3 regions of the Cupriavidus ulmosensis genome follow, and region 1 is predicted to be linked to each of the others. Evidence: predicted binding sites of a transcription regulator. Region 1 holds the regulator's gene; each other region holds the start of a gene.
The links. Region 1 encodes FliA, which starts transcription of late flagellar genes. Its sites were predicted from a motif close to CTAAAGTTTNNNNNNNNNNNGCCGNTA; they were not measured.
Positions count from the first base shown of each region.

Region 2: ACWTPI_RS30170 (YjfB family protein) is a predicted target of FliA. The motif match lies at 3,143-3,169, and genes of this name have one in related genera.
Region 3: ACWTPI_RS31410 (FliC/FljB family flagellin) is a predicted target of FliA. The motif match lies at 2,011-2,037, and genes of this name have one in related genera.

Region 1 covers NZ_CDRMWP010000002.1:2,847,233-2,852,367, reverse strand. Annotated here, with positions in the region: gene flhF (flagellar biosynthesis protein FlhF) at 1-1,853, shown strand, start outside; gene ACWTPI_RS32320 (MinD/ParA family ATP-binding protein) at 1,857-2,684, shown strand; gene ACWTPI_RS32315 (RNA polymerase sigma factor FliA) at 2,728-3,444, shown strand; gene ACWTPI_RS32310 (flagellar protein FlhE) at 3,441-3,881, shown strand; gene hpaH (2-oxo-hept-4-ene-1,7-dioate hydratase) at 4,026-4,829, opposite strand; gene ACWTPI_RS32300 (5-carboxymethyl-2-hydroxymuconate isomerase) at 4,870-5,135, opposite strand, start outside.
Region 2 covers NZ_CDRMWP010000002.1:2,365,125-2,370,259, forward strand. Annotated here, with positions in the region: gene ACWTPI_RS30160 (efflux RND transporter permease subunit) at 1-1,438, shown strand, start outside; gene ACWTPI_RS30165 (TolC family protein) at 1,450-2,772, shown strand; gene ACWTPI_RS30170 (YjfB family protein) at 2,844-3,029, opposite strand; gene ACWTPI_RS30175 (S1C family serine protease) at 3,395-4,417, shown strand; gene ACWTPI_RS30180 (hypothetical protein) at 4,467-5,135, shown strand, end outside.
Region 3 covers NZ_CDRMWP010000002.1:2,632,477-2,637,611, forward strand. Annotated here, with positions in the region: gene ACWTPI_RS31400 (methyl-accepting chemotaxis protein) at 1-648, opposite strand, end outside; gene ACWTPI_RS31405 (RNA chaperone Hfq) at 1,602-1,925, shown strand; gene ACWTPI_RS31410 (FliC/FljB family flagellin) at 2,140-3,465, shown strand; gene ACWTPI_RS31415 (flagellar protein FlaG) at 3,604-3,987, shown strand; gene fliD (flagellar filament capping protein FliD) at 4,037-5,135, shown strand, end outside.

The DNA of each region.
Region 1 (5,135 bases):
TCCGTATCGGCGCGCACGAGCAGCTGCGCATCTACGGCGACATCCTCGGCGTGCCGGTGCACGCGGTCAAGGACGCCTCCGACCTGCGCTTCGCGCTGGCCGCGCTCAGCGAGAAGCACCTGGTCATCATCGACACCGTCGGCATGAGCCAGCGCGACCGCAGCCTGTCCGAGCAGATCGCCATGCTGGGCGGCGTGCAGGCCCCGGTGCAGCGCATCCTGCTGCTCAACGGCGCCAGCCACGGCGACACGCTCAACGAAGTGGTGCACGCCTACCGCCACGACACCTCGCCCGACGGCGGCATCGACGGCTGCATCGTCAGCAAGCTCGACGAAGCCACGCACCTGGGCTCGGTGCTCGACGTGGTGATCCGCCACCGCCTGCCGGTCTACTACGCCTCCACCGGCCAGCGCGTGCCCGAGCACCTGGAGCTGGCCAGCGGCACCGCCCTGGTCGAGCGCGCCTTCCAGACCCCGCGCCGCGGCTCCGTGTTCGCCGAGGCCGAAGCCGCGCGCCGCGCCTTGCCCGCGCGCGGCGAAGGCGCCACCGGCGCCGACGGCATGCTGCGCTCGCTGACCGACAGCGCCAACGCCGTCAGCGACTGCGTCGACCAGCTCGACGGCGGCAACTACGGTTTCGACCTGGTGCGCACGCTCTGGCAGCAGCGCGCGGACAGCGCGCCCTCGGCGCGGCTGATGGCGCAGCACGTGCGCGAGTCCGTCTGCCGCGATCTGGTGCGCCAGTGCGACCGCTTCGTGCTCGCGCTGAGCGCCGTGGTGGCCGCGCCCGCGGCCGGCCGCCGCGCCGCGCGCCCGTGGCTGCACACGCTGTGGCTGGCCGACCGCGACGGCCTGCCGCTGGCCGCCGCCGTGGCGCCCGGCGGGCGCACCGCGCCGGTGCTGCAGGCCACGCAAGGCGGCTGGGAGACCGACGCGGTCAACCTGGCCGCCACCATCGCCGCCACGCGCACCGTCGTCAACGTGCTCGACGCCATGCCGGCGCCGGCCATGCTGGCGCGCTGGCAGACCGCGGGCGAGCGCTGGCTCACCGCCACCCGCAGGACCACGCGCGTGGTCAGCGGCGGCGCCGCGCTGAAGGTCGACGCGCTGGCCGACACGCTGACCTTCCACGCCGTCGAGGAAATGGAATACCGCGGCCGCGCCGCCGCGCAGTGGGTCGCGCAGGCGCCGGTGCGCGTGCTGGAAAGCCAGGCGCGCGGCGCGCGCGGCGCCGAGGGCGGCATCGAAGCCGGCCTGCTGGTCTCGCGCGTGGTCGATCTCGACAACGGCCAGACCCTGGCCGTGCAGTACCTGCTGTGCGATCCCGCGCTGCTCGGCGAGGGCGCGCAGCTGGCGCGCTGGGCGCGCTGGGCCGAAGACGGCGAAGCGCAGCTGCGCACGCTCGGCCATGCGCTCGACCACCTGAGCCAGGGCGAGCGCCAGGACGGCGCCGGCGATGCCGCCCAGGCCGAGGGCCAGGCCTGCGCGCGCCTGCTGGCCCTGCAGATGGCCATCGCCTCGCTGCGCCTGGAGCAGGCCGGCGACACCGAGGCCGCCGCCTTCCTCGCGCGCCTGTCGGCGCGCGCGCCGGCGCGCCAGACCCCGAACGCCGCGGTGCTGGTCGAAGGCATGGGCCGCCTGCTGGCGCTGCTGGACGTGCTGGAGAACTACCCCGCGCGCAACGGCCGCGCCGCCGTCCGCGATGCGGCGCCCGCTGTTTCAGCCGCTGTTTCTGCCACTGTCTCCACCGCCGCTTCCACCGCCATTTCCACCGTCGCTTCCGCCACGGAGGCGGACGCCTTTACCGACAGCAGCCGCATGTTCAAGGCACTGGCGCAGGTGCAGGGGGAGTAGGACGTGAATTCTCTCGCCCTCGACCAGGCCGAAAGCCTGCGGCGCATGCTGGCGCCGCGCGTCACGCGCCGCATCGCGGTGGTGGCGAGCGACGCCGGCGCCGGCGCCACCACGGTCGCGCTCGGCCTGGCCAACGCGCTCGCCATGCAGGGCGAGCGCGTGCTGCTGATCGACGAAGACCGCGCCGGCGCGCGCGCCACGCGGCTGTCCGGGGCGGCGCCCGCCGACACGCTGGACGCCGTGCTGGGCGGCGCCGCCACGCTCGAGGCCGCGCTCGGCCAGCGTCCCGCCGGCGCCATCGGCGTGCTGCCCGCCAGCGCCCAGGCCGGCGGCGACCTGCAACTGCTCAACGGCTACCGCACCGTGCTCAGCGATGCGCGCGGCGACGCCGATGGCGCGCTGTCGCCGATGGCCGCCGCGGCCCACAACCTGATCGTGGTGCTGCGCGCGGAGCCGGCCTCGATCAAGGCCGCCTACGCCTGCATCAAGCAGCTCAACCATCTCTACGCCTGCCGCCGCTTCCACCTGGTGGTCAACGCCGCGCCCAGCGACGCGGCCGCCACCGCGGTGCTCGGCAACCTGGCGCGCACCGCCAGCCAGTACCTCGGCGTGGACGCGCGCGCGGCGGGCAGCCTGCCGCTCGACCCGCTGGTCGCGCGCAGCGCGGCGCTGGGCCGCTGCGTGGTCGAAGCCTTCGCGGCCGCGCCGGCCACGGCCGCCCTGCGCCGCCTGGCCACCGGCGTCGCCGCCTGGCCGTTGCCCGCGGCGGTGGAAAACCGTTCAACCCCTCCGGCCACGCCCCTGGCGCCGCCGGCCACGGCCCTGGCCTGAACGCCGGGCCTGCAAGCAAGCTAGGACTCACGAGAATTCCACCATGTACACGATTCAGGGAAAGCTCGAACAGACGGATACGGTGACCGCGCATGCGTCGCTGGTGCGTCGCATCGCCTTGCAACTCGCCGCCAAGCTGCCCGCCAGCGTCCAGCTCGACGACCTGATCCAGGCCGGCATGATCGGCCTGCTCGATGCCGCCAAGCGCTACGAAGACACCCACGGCGCGCGCTTCGAGACCTACGCCAGCCAGCGCATCCGCGGCGCCATGCTCGACGAGGTGCGCGCCAACGACTGGCAGTCGCGCAGCCTGCGCCAGTTCACGCGGCGCATCGAGCGTACCGTGCGCGGCCTCGAGCAGACGCTCGGCCGCACGCCGCTGGACTCCGAGGTGGCGCAGGAGCTGGAGCTGCCGCTGGAGGAATACCAGACCCTGCTCAACGAGGTCTACGGCTGCCAGTTGCTGCACTACGAAGACTTCGAACGCTCCGGCGAGGAAGATTTCCTGGACCGCCACCTGAGCGTCAGCGACGACGGCAACCCGCTCACCGTGCTGATGGAAAGCGGCATGCGCGAAGCGCTGATCCGCGCCATCGAGCGCCTGCCCGAGCGCGAGAAGCTGGTGCTGTCGCTGTGCTACGACCAGGAGCTAAACCTGCGCGAGATCGGCGCCGTGCTCGACGTCACCGAATCGCGCGTGTGCCAGATCCGCAGCCAGGCCATCACGCGCCTGCGCTCCCAACTGCGCGGCCTGCTATGACCCTGCCGCTGCGCTGGTCCCGCTGTCTCGCCGTGGCGGCGCTGGCCGCCTGCGGCGGCCACGGCTGGGCCGGCCCGGCCGGGCAGACGCTGCACTCATGGTCCGCTTCCGTGAGCGGCCCCGCGCTGTACGGCAAGGGCCTGCGCACCGTCTCCGCGCCCATCACGCCCACCGGCTACCTGCCGCAGGCCGAAGGCGCGATCACCACGGTGCGCTGGCGCTACGCCTTCAACCGCACGCCGCCGCACGACCTGCAGGCCTACCTGTGCAACGCGCAGCGCTGCGTGCTGCTGTCCGGCGCCGAAGGGCTGACCGATGCGTTCGGCGGCGACGATGCCGCCAACGGTTTCGTCTTTGCGTTCCAGGTACCGGGCAGGGGCGCGCTGACGCCGGTCCTGCAAGGGCAGTCGGGGCAGGTGGTGGTGGGATACCGGTAGGCGTCGGCGGTCCCTTCTCCGGCGGTTCCTTCTCTTCACGGCGCGCTGGCCGCCAGTGCCGCGCAGCACGGGCCGGTCTGTGCATGGCCGGTCTGCAGGCCTTGCCTGAACAGGTTCGGCGGGACGTTCATGGATCTCCGGGGTTCAGGCGAAGCGGCAGGAAATGCTGCCGAGCCGGTCGTAGTCGACATGGAAGGTGTCGCCGGGCGCCGCCGCCACCGGGCGGGTGAAGGAGCCGCCCAGGATCACCTGGCCGGCCTCCAGCGTGACGTCGTAGGGTGCCAGCTTGTTGGCCAGCCAGGCCACGCCCCTGGCCGGGTGGTTGAGCACCGCCGCGGAAACCCCGGATTCCTCGATCACGCCGTTGCGGTAGAGGATCGCCGGCACGCGGCGCAGGTCGATCTCGTCCGGCCGCACGGCGCGCCCGCCCATGACCACCCCGGCGTTGGCGGCGTTGTCGGAGATGGTGTCGACGACCTTGCGCGTGGCTTTGGTCTCCGGGTCCACCTGCTCGATGCGCGCGTCGATGATCTCCAGCGCCGGGATCACCCATTCGGTGGCGTCGAGCACGTCGAACAGGCTGACGCCGGGCCCGCGCAGCGGCTTGCCGAGGATGAACGCCAGCTCCACTTCGACGCGCGGCACGATGAAGCGCGCGCACGGAATGTCGCCGCCTTCGTCGAAGAACATGTCGTCGAGCAGCGCGCCGTAGTCCGGCTCCGCGATGTTCGACGAGACCTGCATGGCGCGCGAGGTCAGGCCGATCTTGTGGCCCTTGAGCACGCGGCCGCCGGCGATCTTCTGCGCCACCCAGGCGCGCTGGATGGCGTAGGCGTCCTCGATGGCCAGGGCCGGGTAGTCGAGGGAAAACTGCCGCACCTGCCGGCGCGAGCGTTCGGCGGCGTCGAGGCGGGTGGCGGCTTCCTGGATCAGGGTGGAGTCGAGCATGGCGTTGTCTCTCAGCGGGGGTTGACCGCGGCGGCCGGCGTCAGCCCGCCTGGCCCTTGAGGAAGGCGTGGACGTTGTTCTGCTTGTAGTTGAGCTCCGCATCCAGCTCGCTCATCTCGAAAGACAACGCCAGCGGGCGCCGCGCCTGCAGTTCGGCGAAGTGGGCCTTGATTACCGCGAACAGCGCGTCGGCGACCTGCCGGCGGGTTGCCAGGTCGCGCCCGGCGCCCACCTTCAGGCTCATGTGGACGAAGGCGTAGTCGTGCCGGCCGTCGGCCATGCGCCAGGTGTCGATGCGCACGGCGC
Region 2 (5,135 bases), 480 kb from region 1:
CCTGCCCTACCTCGACGAGGGCTCGCTGTGGCTGCAGGTGCAGATGCCGCCCGGCATCACGCTCGAGCGCGCCGCCGACATGGCCAGCGAGCTGCGCCGCGCCACGCGCGCGTTTCCCGAAGTCTCCTACGTGGTCACGCAGACCGGCCGCAACGACGACGGCACCGACTACTGGACGCCTTCGCACATCGAGGCCAGCGTGGGCCTGCACCCGTACCGGACCTGGGCCTCCGGCATGAGCAAGCAGCAACTGATCGACAAGCTGGCGGCGCGCTACGCGCAGATGCCCGGCTTCACGGTGGCCTTCATGCAGCCGATGATCGACGGCGTGCAGGACAAGCTCTCGGGCGCGCACAGCGACCTCGTGGTCAAGCTCTTCGGCGACGACCTCGCCGAGCTGCGCGGCCTCGCCGCCCAGGTGGCGGACACCCTGCGCGGCGTGCCCGGCGCGGCCGACGTGGCGGTGGACGTGGAGCCGCCGCTGCCCAACCTGCGCATCGACCTGGACCGCGCCGCCGCCGCGCGCCACGGCATCAGCGCGGCCGACGTGGCCGAGCTGGTCGCCACCGGCATCGGCGGCGCGCCGGTCGGCCAGGTCTACGTGGGCGAGCGGCGCTACGACATGACCGTGCGCTTCGCGCCCGAGGCGCGCGCCGGCGCCGACGGCATCGGCGGCCTGATGCTGAACGCGGCCAACGGCGCCAGGGTGCCGCTGGCGCAGGTGGCGGACATCCGCGCCACCTCGGGCGAAAGCGTGATCGTGCGCGAGATGGCGCGCCGCCACCTGATCGTGCGGCTCAACGTGCGCGGGCGCGACCTGTCCGGTTTCCTGGCGCAGGCGCGCCCGGCGCTGGACGCCGCGCTGCGCTACGACCCGCGGCGCATCCAGGTCGAATGGGGCGGCCAGTTCGAGAACCTCGAGCGCGCGCAGGCGCGCCTGGCGGTGATCCTGCCGATGACGCTGGCGCTGATGTTCGTGCTGCTGTTCGCCGCGTTCCGCAACCTGCGCCAGCCCGCGCTGGTGCTGCTGGCGGTGCCGCTGGCCGCCATCGGCGGGCTGGCCGCGCTGCACCTGCGCGGCATGACGCTCAACGTGTCCAGCGCGGTGGGCTTCATCGCGCTGTCCGGCGTGGCGGTGCTCAACGGCGTGCTGATGATCGCGCAGATCAACCGGCTGCGCGCGCAGGACGGCATGGGCCTGCGCGCGGCGGTGATCGAAGGCGCCGCCAGCCGCATGCGGCCGGTGCTGATGACCGCCACCGTGGCCGCCATCGGCCTCACGCCCGCGATGCTGGCGACGGGTCTCGGCAGCGACGTGCAGCGCCCGCTGGCCACCGTGGTGGTGGGCGGGCTGGCCAGCGCCACGCTGCTGACGCTGTGGCTGCTGCCCGCGCTCTATTACCTCGTGGAAGCCCGCGCCGCGCGGCGCGCGGCCTGAGGAGAATCCGGATGAACGACAAGAACACGTACGAGCACAAGAACAAGCACAGACCCTTCGCCCTGCCGGGCCTGCTGGCGTGCGCGCTGCTGATGCCGGCCCACGGCGCGGCGGCGGCCGGGCCGGTGCGCTTCGCCGATTTCCTCGAGGTGGTCGAGCGCCAGAATCCCGGCCTGGCCGCGCAGCAGGAAACCGTGCGCAGCGCGCGGGCCGGCATCGACATCGCCGGGGTGCGGCCGGACCCGGTGCTGACCTATGGCCGGGGCAACATCGAGCTCAGCCGCGCGGTGACGCCGCGGCCGCCGCGCACGCATGAGCTGGGCCTGGAGATTGCGCTGGAGCTGGGCGGCAAGCGCGCCGCGCGCGTGCGCGCCGCCGGCAGCGGCCTGCGCCTGGCGCAGGCCGGCGAGCGGGGGTTCCGCAACGCGCTGTACGCGGAATCCGCGGCGGCCTTCGCCGAAGCCTGCCGCAGCCGCGACGCGCTGGTGCGCCAGGAGTCCGCGCTGGCGGCGCTGGGCCGGGTGGTGCGCGCCAACGAGACGCGGCGCGCGGCGGGCGACATCGGCGGGCTGGAGCTGGCGCAGTCGCGCGTGGAGCGCGACCGCTTCGCCGCCGGCGTCACCACCGCGCGGGCGGCGGCGGGAGCGGCCATGCAGGCGCTCTCGGTGCGGCTCGGCATGCCCGTGGAGGACGCCTTCGGCGGTGCGCCGCTGGCCTGCGATTTCCCCGCCTACGAGCCCGGCGCCGATGCCGGTGCGCTGGTCGCGCAGGCGCTGGAAGCGCGCGACGAGGTGCGCATCGCGCGCGCCGCGCTGGACCACATGCGCGACAACGCGGCGCTGGCGCGCGCCAACCGCTGGGTGGACCCGAGCGTGAGTCTCGGCCTGACGCTCGCGCCGGGCACGCCCGGCGATGGCGATGGCGGCGGCACGGCGCGCTCGCGCATGCTGGGCGTGTCGGTGTCGGTCCCGCTGCCGCTGTCGCGCCTGCAGCGCGGCGAGCTGGTGCAGGCCGGGGCGGACGTCACGCAGGCCATGCTGGCGCTGCGCGAGGCGGAACTGAAGACGGCGGCCGAAGTCCGCCGCGCCCTGCTCGCCTTCGCGGCCGCGCGCGAGAACTTCCGGCGCTACCGCGACGCGGTCAGCGCCGACGCCGACCGCGTGCTCGACGGCATGCGCCAGTCGTACCGCCAGGGCGCGGCGCCGCTGCTGGCGCTGCTCGACGCGCAGCGCACCGCCGACGAGACCTACCTGGACTATCTCCAGTCGCGCGCGGACCTGGCCGAAGCCACAGTGGCGCTGCAGCTCGCCACCGGCCAGCGGCCGTCGCTCTGAGCGCGACGGCGGCGGAGCATGAAATGGGGGCCGGCGCCCGGGTGCGACCCCGGGCGCCGGGCTTGCCTTTGTTACACCTTGATGTCGACGTTCTGGCCCAGGTGCGGCGGGTTGCTGGCGGCCACGCTGGCCGGCGCCACCGACGCCAGCAGCGCGGCCACGCCCTCGGCCTGCAGGTCCAGCGATTTGCGCAGCATCAGCAAGGGCACCGGGTCGGAACCGGCGTTGCTTGCCGCGCTGACGATGGCAGTATCCATGAGTGAATCGTCCTGTTTCGGGTTGCGGTTGGTGGTGCGGGTGGCCGGGATGCCGGCAGGCCGGCCGGAAAAAGCCGCGGCGCCACGCGCGGGAGGGATTCCTGCCAGTTTGTTGTCGGCCCGCCGCGACAAAGCTTTAGCGCGGCGGGCGGAACGTTTATGATAGGCAACCCCGCGCGCTCGTCCGCCGGGTCCGGAACAGCGGGCGGGGGAAAGACCGGATCGCCGGGGCGGTGGCCGCACCGGGCGGCGCGCCGGCGAAGATTGCCGCAAGAATTCCGGCAAGGATTCCGGCAGGACCAGTCACCAAAAAGAACATCATGGGTCGGGCGAAAAAAATAGCGGGCCGCATCGCGGTTTCGTGTTTGACTGCCGGCATCTCCCTGCCCGGCCTGGCGCTGGATTCGGCGCAGTTGTACGAGCGCGAGTCGCCCAGCATCTGGGTCGTCACCGTGTTCGACGCCCAGGGCGGGCGCATCGGCCTGGGCAGCTCGGTGGTGATCGGGCCGGAGGAGCTGGTCACCAACTGCCACGTGCTCAGGAACGGCAAGTCCATCGGCATCCGGCGCGAGAACACCGCGCACAGCGCGCGCCTGGTGCATGCCGACGTGGAGCGCGACCTGTGCATCCTCCACGCCAGGGGGCTGGCCGCGCCGGCCGTGAAGATCGCCCCGCTCGCCTCGCTCAAGGTCGGCCAGAAGGTCTATGCCATCGGCGCGCCGCGCGGCTATGAGCTGACCCTGAGCGACGGCCTGCTGTCTTCCCTGAACCGCGACACCGCCGACCGCGTGGTGCGCCTGCAGACCACCGCGCCGATCTCGCCGGGCTCCAGCGGCGGCGGCCTGTTCAATACCGACGGCCAGCTGATCGGCATCACCTACCTGATGCGCGCCGACGCGCAGAACCTCAATTTCGCCGTGCCCGCGCAGTGGATCGACGAGGTGCCGGCGCGCTCGGCGCTGGCGCTGCAGCGCTTTCGCAGCGAGGCCGCGGCCGTGCAGGCGGCCGCGGCGCCTGCAGCGCCCGCGCGGGCGCTGCAGGCGCCGGCGCCGCAGCCGCTGCCGGCCGGCACGCAGGACCGGCAACTGACCGGCGCCGAGCTGGCCGCGCATTTCACGCATCTCGGGCGCGTGGACGCCACCGCGCCGTCCGGCATCACGCTGTGGCTGAACATCCGCGAGAGCGGCGAGCTGGACGTGACCAATGCCGTCAGCCGCGGCTACTCGCCGGGCCGCTACCGTATCGAGCCGGACAGCGGCCAGGTCTGCATCGACATGGACAACCCCAAGTTCAGGACCATGCAGACGTGCTACCGGCTGACCGAGGCCGGCGGGCGCTACGTGATGCGCTCGGTCTCCAGCCCCTATTACTTTTCCTACGTGAAATAACGTGAAACAGCACGGCACGCCCTCCCTGTCCTGCCCGCCGTCCACGGGCATGCATTCCATGCGTCGCGCCGCCACGGCCGCCGCCGTGGCCGCCGCCCTGCTGCTCGGCGGCTGCGCGCCGGCGACCGTCGGCGTCTCCACGCGCGCCACCGACTACAGCGGCAAACCCACGCGCCTGTACGTGGTGGGCATGACCGGCATGGGCTGGGACAGCGATTTCTCGCAGGCCTTCGCCGCCAAGTTCCGCGAGGTGGCCGGGCAGTGCGGCGTGGCGGCGGCCTATGACGAGCTGTCCGGCCTGGAGCTGGACCCGAACGCCATCAACGGCCGCATGCGCGCGTTCCACGCCGACGCGCTGCTCACCATCTCCAGCGGCGGCGGCGTGCTCAGCGCCTACGGCCAGCGCCTGTCGATCCGCTACGCCAGCACGCTGACCGACGTCCGGCTGCGGCGCCCGGTCTGGAAGGGCCAGTACACCTTCAGCCGCGGCTCCACGGCGATCCCGATCGAGGAACGCGCCGCGGTGTTCGCCATCGACCTCACCAACAACCTGAAGAAAGACGGTTTCCTGAACGGCTGCGCGCCGATCGCGCTGGGCCAGAACGGCCGGCTGGACCCGGCGGCGGTGCCGGTGATCGTGCATGGCGCGCCCATCCGGCCGCCCGTGGCGGCGGACGGCGCGGGCGCCGCGGTGGTGGCGCACGGCCCGGCCGCGGGC
Region 3 (5,135 bases), 210 kb from region 1:
GCGCGTGATGCCGAGGCCCAGCGCCGCCGCCAGCGCCACCGCGACCGCGGCCAGCCCCACCAGCAGGTTGCGCGCCATCTCGTAGCTGGCGTTGGCTTCGTCCACCGAGGCCACGGCCACCTTGCGCCCGGTTTCGGCCAGCTCGGTCAGCTTGTCGAAATAAGGCGCCTGGGCCGCCGGCAGCGTGGCTACCATCGCGCTGCGGGCGCCGTCGAACTCGCCGTTCTGCAGCTGGCGCAGCACCGTGTCGAGCTGGCCGTTGTAGACGTCGCGCGCCTCGATCAGGCGCGTGTAGTTTTCCTGCGCCGCCGGCGAGGAAGCCTTGGCCATCCACTTGCCGAGCGCATCCAGCGCGGTGCTCATGTCCTCGCGCAGCGCGCCGATCTTCTCGGCGTTGCGCCGCACCGCGACCGGATCCTCGTTGAGGGTGGCGTCGCGCGCCAGGATGCCGACCCACAGCGCGTCCTGCTTGACGCGCTCGATCTCCATCACGCGGAACATCCGCCCTTCCACCGTCAGGCGCATCGATTCGTTCATGGTGCGCAGGGACATCGCCCCCAGCACGGCCACCGCAACCAGCAGCAGCGCCACGACCGAAAACGCCACGGTCAGGCGCGCCCCAATGCCAAAGTTTCGCAACCAACGCATTTCCCGGCTCCTTTTTTGCTTTTTCATCGCGGGCGGCACCCTGGTGCCGGACGAACCTCCGGACCGACGCCGCATCGCAGCCTTAACGGCACGCACCGGGCAAGCTTGAGGATATTTCCGCAGTTTGTTGAAATAAGGCAAAAACGCGCCGGTTAGCGGAGATATGCAGGGAAAAAGCGGGGCAATTCGGGGAATTGACAGCGGGCGTCCTGTCGTCTAATGACGGCACGCACGCGGGGGGCGCCGCCGCCGGCCGCTGCCGGCGACATCCGGTGGCACCCAGGCGGGCGCGCAAAAAAAGAAGCCCACGCGCGGGGTGCTCGTAGGCTTTCCAGGACTGCTAGGAACCGAAAGGTCCAATAGCGAATATAAACCCGCTTACATGAGGTGTAAATCCAATTTCTATCAGGGAAACCTCTGATATAAAAGTGCCGGCCCCGCCATATCGATGGTATCGGGGCGGCGCGAGGAACCTCGGCCGGAACAAGCCAGGGCTGCGCGGCAGCCCGCAGACCTCATGTTGCACCTTGGGGCTGCGGTCGGACAGCATTGGGATTTGCCACACAAGTGTGCATGAATCCACATTCGGCCACTGTGATGCAATCGATTTTTTAGAGGTTTACCTCTAGGCCAGGTGCGCTCTCCCAACCGTCCACATTTGTAAAATTTTGTTACCCTCGCGCCTGAAGTCTTCCCCTTCTCTTCCGGCGGCGGCACTCGCCACCGGTGGCGGGGCGGTATCATCGGACCCGTCTCCCGCGTACCAGCCGCGGCTGGCCGCGCTCCGTGCCGCCAGCCCCCTGGCCGGTCCCGGGAGCGGATGTTTCATTCCCGGTTCCGCCAAGGCCAGGCCGCAGTCCGCGCTCCGCAGTGCGTCACACCCCAGTTGCCCAGGCCTGGCCATCGAATCCCTGCCAGCCGACAGAACCCGCGCGGGCTCTTCCGGAGAAGTTGTGAACAAGAAGGAAATCAGGGTGGACCGCCCTAGCCGCAGACTGCAGCACCAGCAGTTGTCCACCCATAGCGCGAGCCGGAAGCCCGTGGTCGTGCACCTGTCCAGCGGTACCCGCCTGCATGGCGTGATCGTGGCCGCGGACAACTATATGGTATTGCTCGCGGAGGACGCCGGCGATCCGCTGCCCCAGGTCGTCTACAAGCACGCCATCGCCGTCATCACGCCGGCCCATGCGCCCGAAGCCCAGGCCAGCGTGCCGGGCGCGGAGAGCTCGCCGGAGTTCGTCAGCCCTTACGTCCCGCGCACGCGCAAGCGGCGCTGACGACCGGTTCCGCGCGCCCGCCATGCTGTTTACTAATAGCACCGCCAAATATGCAGGACAGTTTGAGCCCATCGCAAAAGTCACTCTAAATCTTTCCCGGCCCCAACCGATAACCCAAACAACGGTGGCACTTCTCGCCCTGCATTGCCAGGCAGCCAACGTTGCGGCAACAGCCGGATTGCACAACTCACTGTAAAAGAATAGGAGTCGTACCATGTCGATGGTCATCAATACCAACACGTTGTCCCTGATGACGCAGAACAACCTGAATTCGTCGCAATCGTCGCTGAACAGCGCGATTCAGCGTCTGTCTTCGGGCCTGCGCATCAACAGCGCCAAGGACGACGCAGCGGGCCAGGCGATCGCCAACCGTTTCACCGCCAACATCAACGGCCTGGGTCAAGCCCAGCGCAACGCCAACGACGGCATCTCGCTGTCGCAAACCACCGAAGGCGCGCTGACCGAAGTCAACAACAACCTGCAAGCCATCCGTACCCTGGCCGTGCAAGCCGCAACGGGCTCCAACTCCGCTTCGGACCTGCAATCGATCCAGGACGAAATCACCCAGCGTCTGGCTGAAATCGACCGCACGTCGCAACAAACCGACTTCAACGGCGTCAAGGTGCTGTCGTCGGCTGCTTCGTCGCTGAAGGTGCAAGTCGGTGCGCAAGACGGCCAGACCATCTCGATCGACCTGAAGGAAATCAGCACCACCACCCTGGGCATGACCGGCTTCACGGTTGCCAAGAACTCCCTGGCCACCAGCGCCCCGATCACCACGGTCGTGACTGGCACGGGTTCGGCTCCGAACGCCGTGGACCTGAGCGCCGCCGCCACCTCGCTGTCGACCGCCACCGGCGGCACCGTCAACGCCAAGGACCTGCAACTGAGCAACGTGCTGGACACGGCCGGCAACGCCACCGCCAACTACGTCGTCAAGTTCGGCAGCGACTACTACGCCGCTTCGGTTGACTCGGCTACCGGCGCTGTCACGCTGAACACCGCCGACATCAGCGTCGGCGACGCCGCCAACGGCAACACCGGCAGCAGCATCGCCGCCCAGCTGGTCAAGGTCGGTGCCGACTCCGCCGGCGCAGCCGTGGCCTACGTGACCCAAGGCGGCAAGAACTACGCCCTGGACGCAGCCGGTCAAGGCGCGCTGGCCAACGGCGGCGCGACCACCACCACGATCTCCAACGCCACGCAGATCGAACTGAGCACCAAGGGTGCCACCACCGCCACCACCGAATTCACCGGCGTGGGCAGCTCCAACCCGCTCGACACGATCGACAAGGCCCTGGCTACCGTGGACAAGCTGCGCAGCTCCCTGGGTGCCGTGCAGAACCGCTTCAACTCGGTGATCTCGAACCTGGGCTCGACCGTGACCAACCTGTCCGCTTCGCGCTCGCGCATCCAGGACGCCGACTACGCCACGGAAGTGTCGAACATGTCGCGCGCCCAGATCCTGCAACAAGCTGGTACCGCTGTGCTGGCCCAGGCCAACCAGACCACGCAGAACGTGCTGTCGCTGCTGCGTTAATCGCAACAGTAGCCGCACCCCTGGCGGCGCCGGACCTTCGGGCCCGGCGCCGCCGGGAATGCTTCCAGAGCGGTCTCCGCTCTGAAAGCGTTTCCACCGGAGCCGCCCGCTCCGACCGTCCCTTGCGAGAGACAGACCATGATCAGCCCGACCGAACAGCTAGCCAAGTTGCCCGCCGCGCCGTTGCCCGCCACCCCTCCCACTGCGGCACCTGCGGCCCAGGCAGGCGTGCCGGCCGGGAGCCTGCCGGGCGCCATCGCGGCGGGCAAGGCGCCGGGCGACAAGGCGCACGCCGAAAGCTCGAAGGAACTGGCCAGCGCGCTCACCAGCCTGACCGAGGCGCTGCGCGCCACGCCGGTGGAAGTGCGCTTCAGCATCGACGGCGACACGCACCAGATCGTGACCACGGTGGTGGACAAGTCCACCGGCGACACCATCCGCCAGTTTCCCTCCGAAGAAGTCCTGCGCATCACGCGCGCCATCGACAGGCTGCAAGGCCTGCTGATCCACCAGACCGCATAGGCGGCCCCCGCAGTCTCTCCCTCGAACAAGACAACACAGGCAGCAAATCATGAGCACACCGATTTCGTCGATTGGCGTTGGTTCCGGACTGGACCTCAGCACCCTTCTGACCAACCTGCAGTCGGGGGAGGAAACCAAGCTGCAGCCGATCACGGACGCGCAGACCGCGGCCACCACCAAGCTGTCCGCCTACGGCCTGCTGCAGGGCGCGCTGGCCTCGTTCCAGAATGCCGCCGCCGCGCTCGGCGCCGCCAGCCTGTACAACAGCACCACCACCTCGTCGAGCAACACCGGCGTGCTGACCACCAGCGCGGACAAGACCGCTGTGGCCGGCAACTACGCCGTCAACGTAAGCCAGCTCGCCACCTCGCAGACGCTGGTGTCGAACGGCATCACCGACGCCACCGGCCAGCTGCTGGGCAGCGCCAGCATCAAGATCGAGCTCGGCACCACCGCCGCCGACGGCACCTTCACGCCGGGCAGCGGCACGCCGACCACGATCAACATCAACGGCACCAACAACACGCTCACCGGCATCCGCGACGCGATCAACGCATCGAACGCCGGCGTCACGGCCAGCATCGTCAACGACGGCAGCGGCACGCCGTACCACATCGTGCTGACCTCCAACACCACCGGCGCCAAGTCCAGCATGCGCATCTCGGTGGGCAGCAACGGCAGCGGCGACCCGTCCACGATCAGCGGCCTGCTGGCCTACGATCCGGCCGGCACCAAGTCGATGACGGAGAACATCAAGGCGGTCGACGCCAAGCTGACCGTCAACGGCCTGGCCATCACCAGCGCCAGCAACACCGTGCAGGGCGCGGTGCCGGGCGTGACCATGACGCTGACCTCGCTGGGCGCCAGCAACGTCGGCGTGAGCACCGACACCTCGTCGATGGCGGGCGCCGTGCAGAGCTTCGTCACCGCCTACAACACGCTGCAGAGCACCGTGGCCAAGCTCGACAGCTACGACGCCGACACCAAGACCGCCGGCACCCTGCTCGGCGACAGCACCGTGCGCACCATCGAGAGCCAGCTGCGCGGCGTGTTCAACACGGCGCCGACCGGCAGCAACGCCATCAACCTGACGCAGGTCGGCATCGGCTTCAACGCGGACGGCAGCATGTCGCTGGACACCTCCAAGC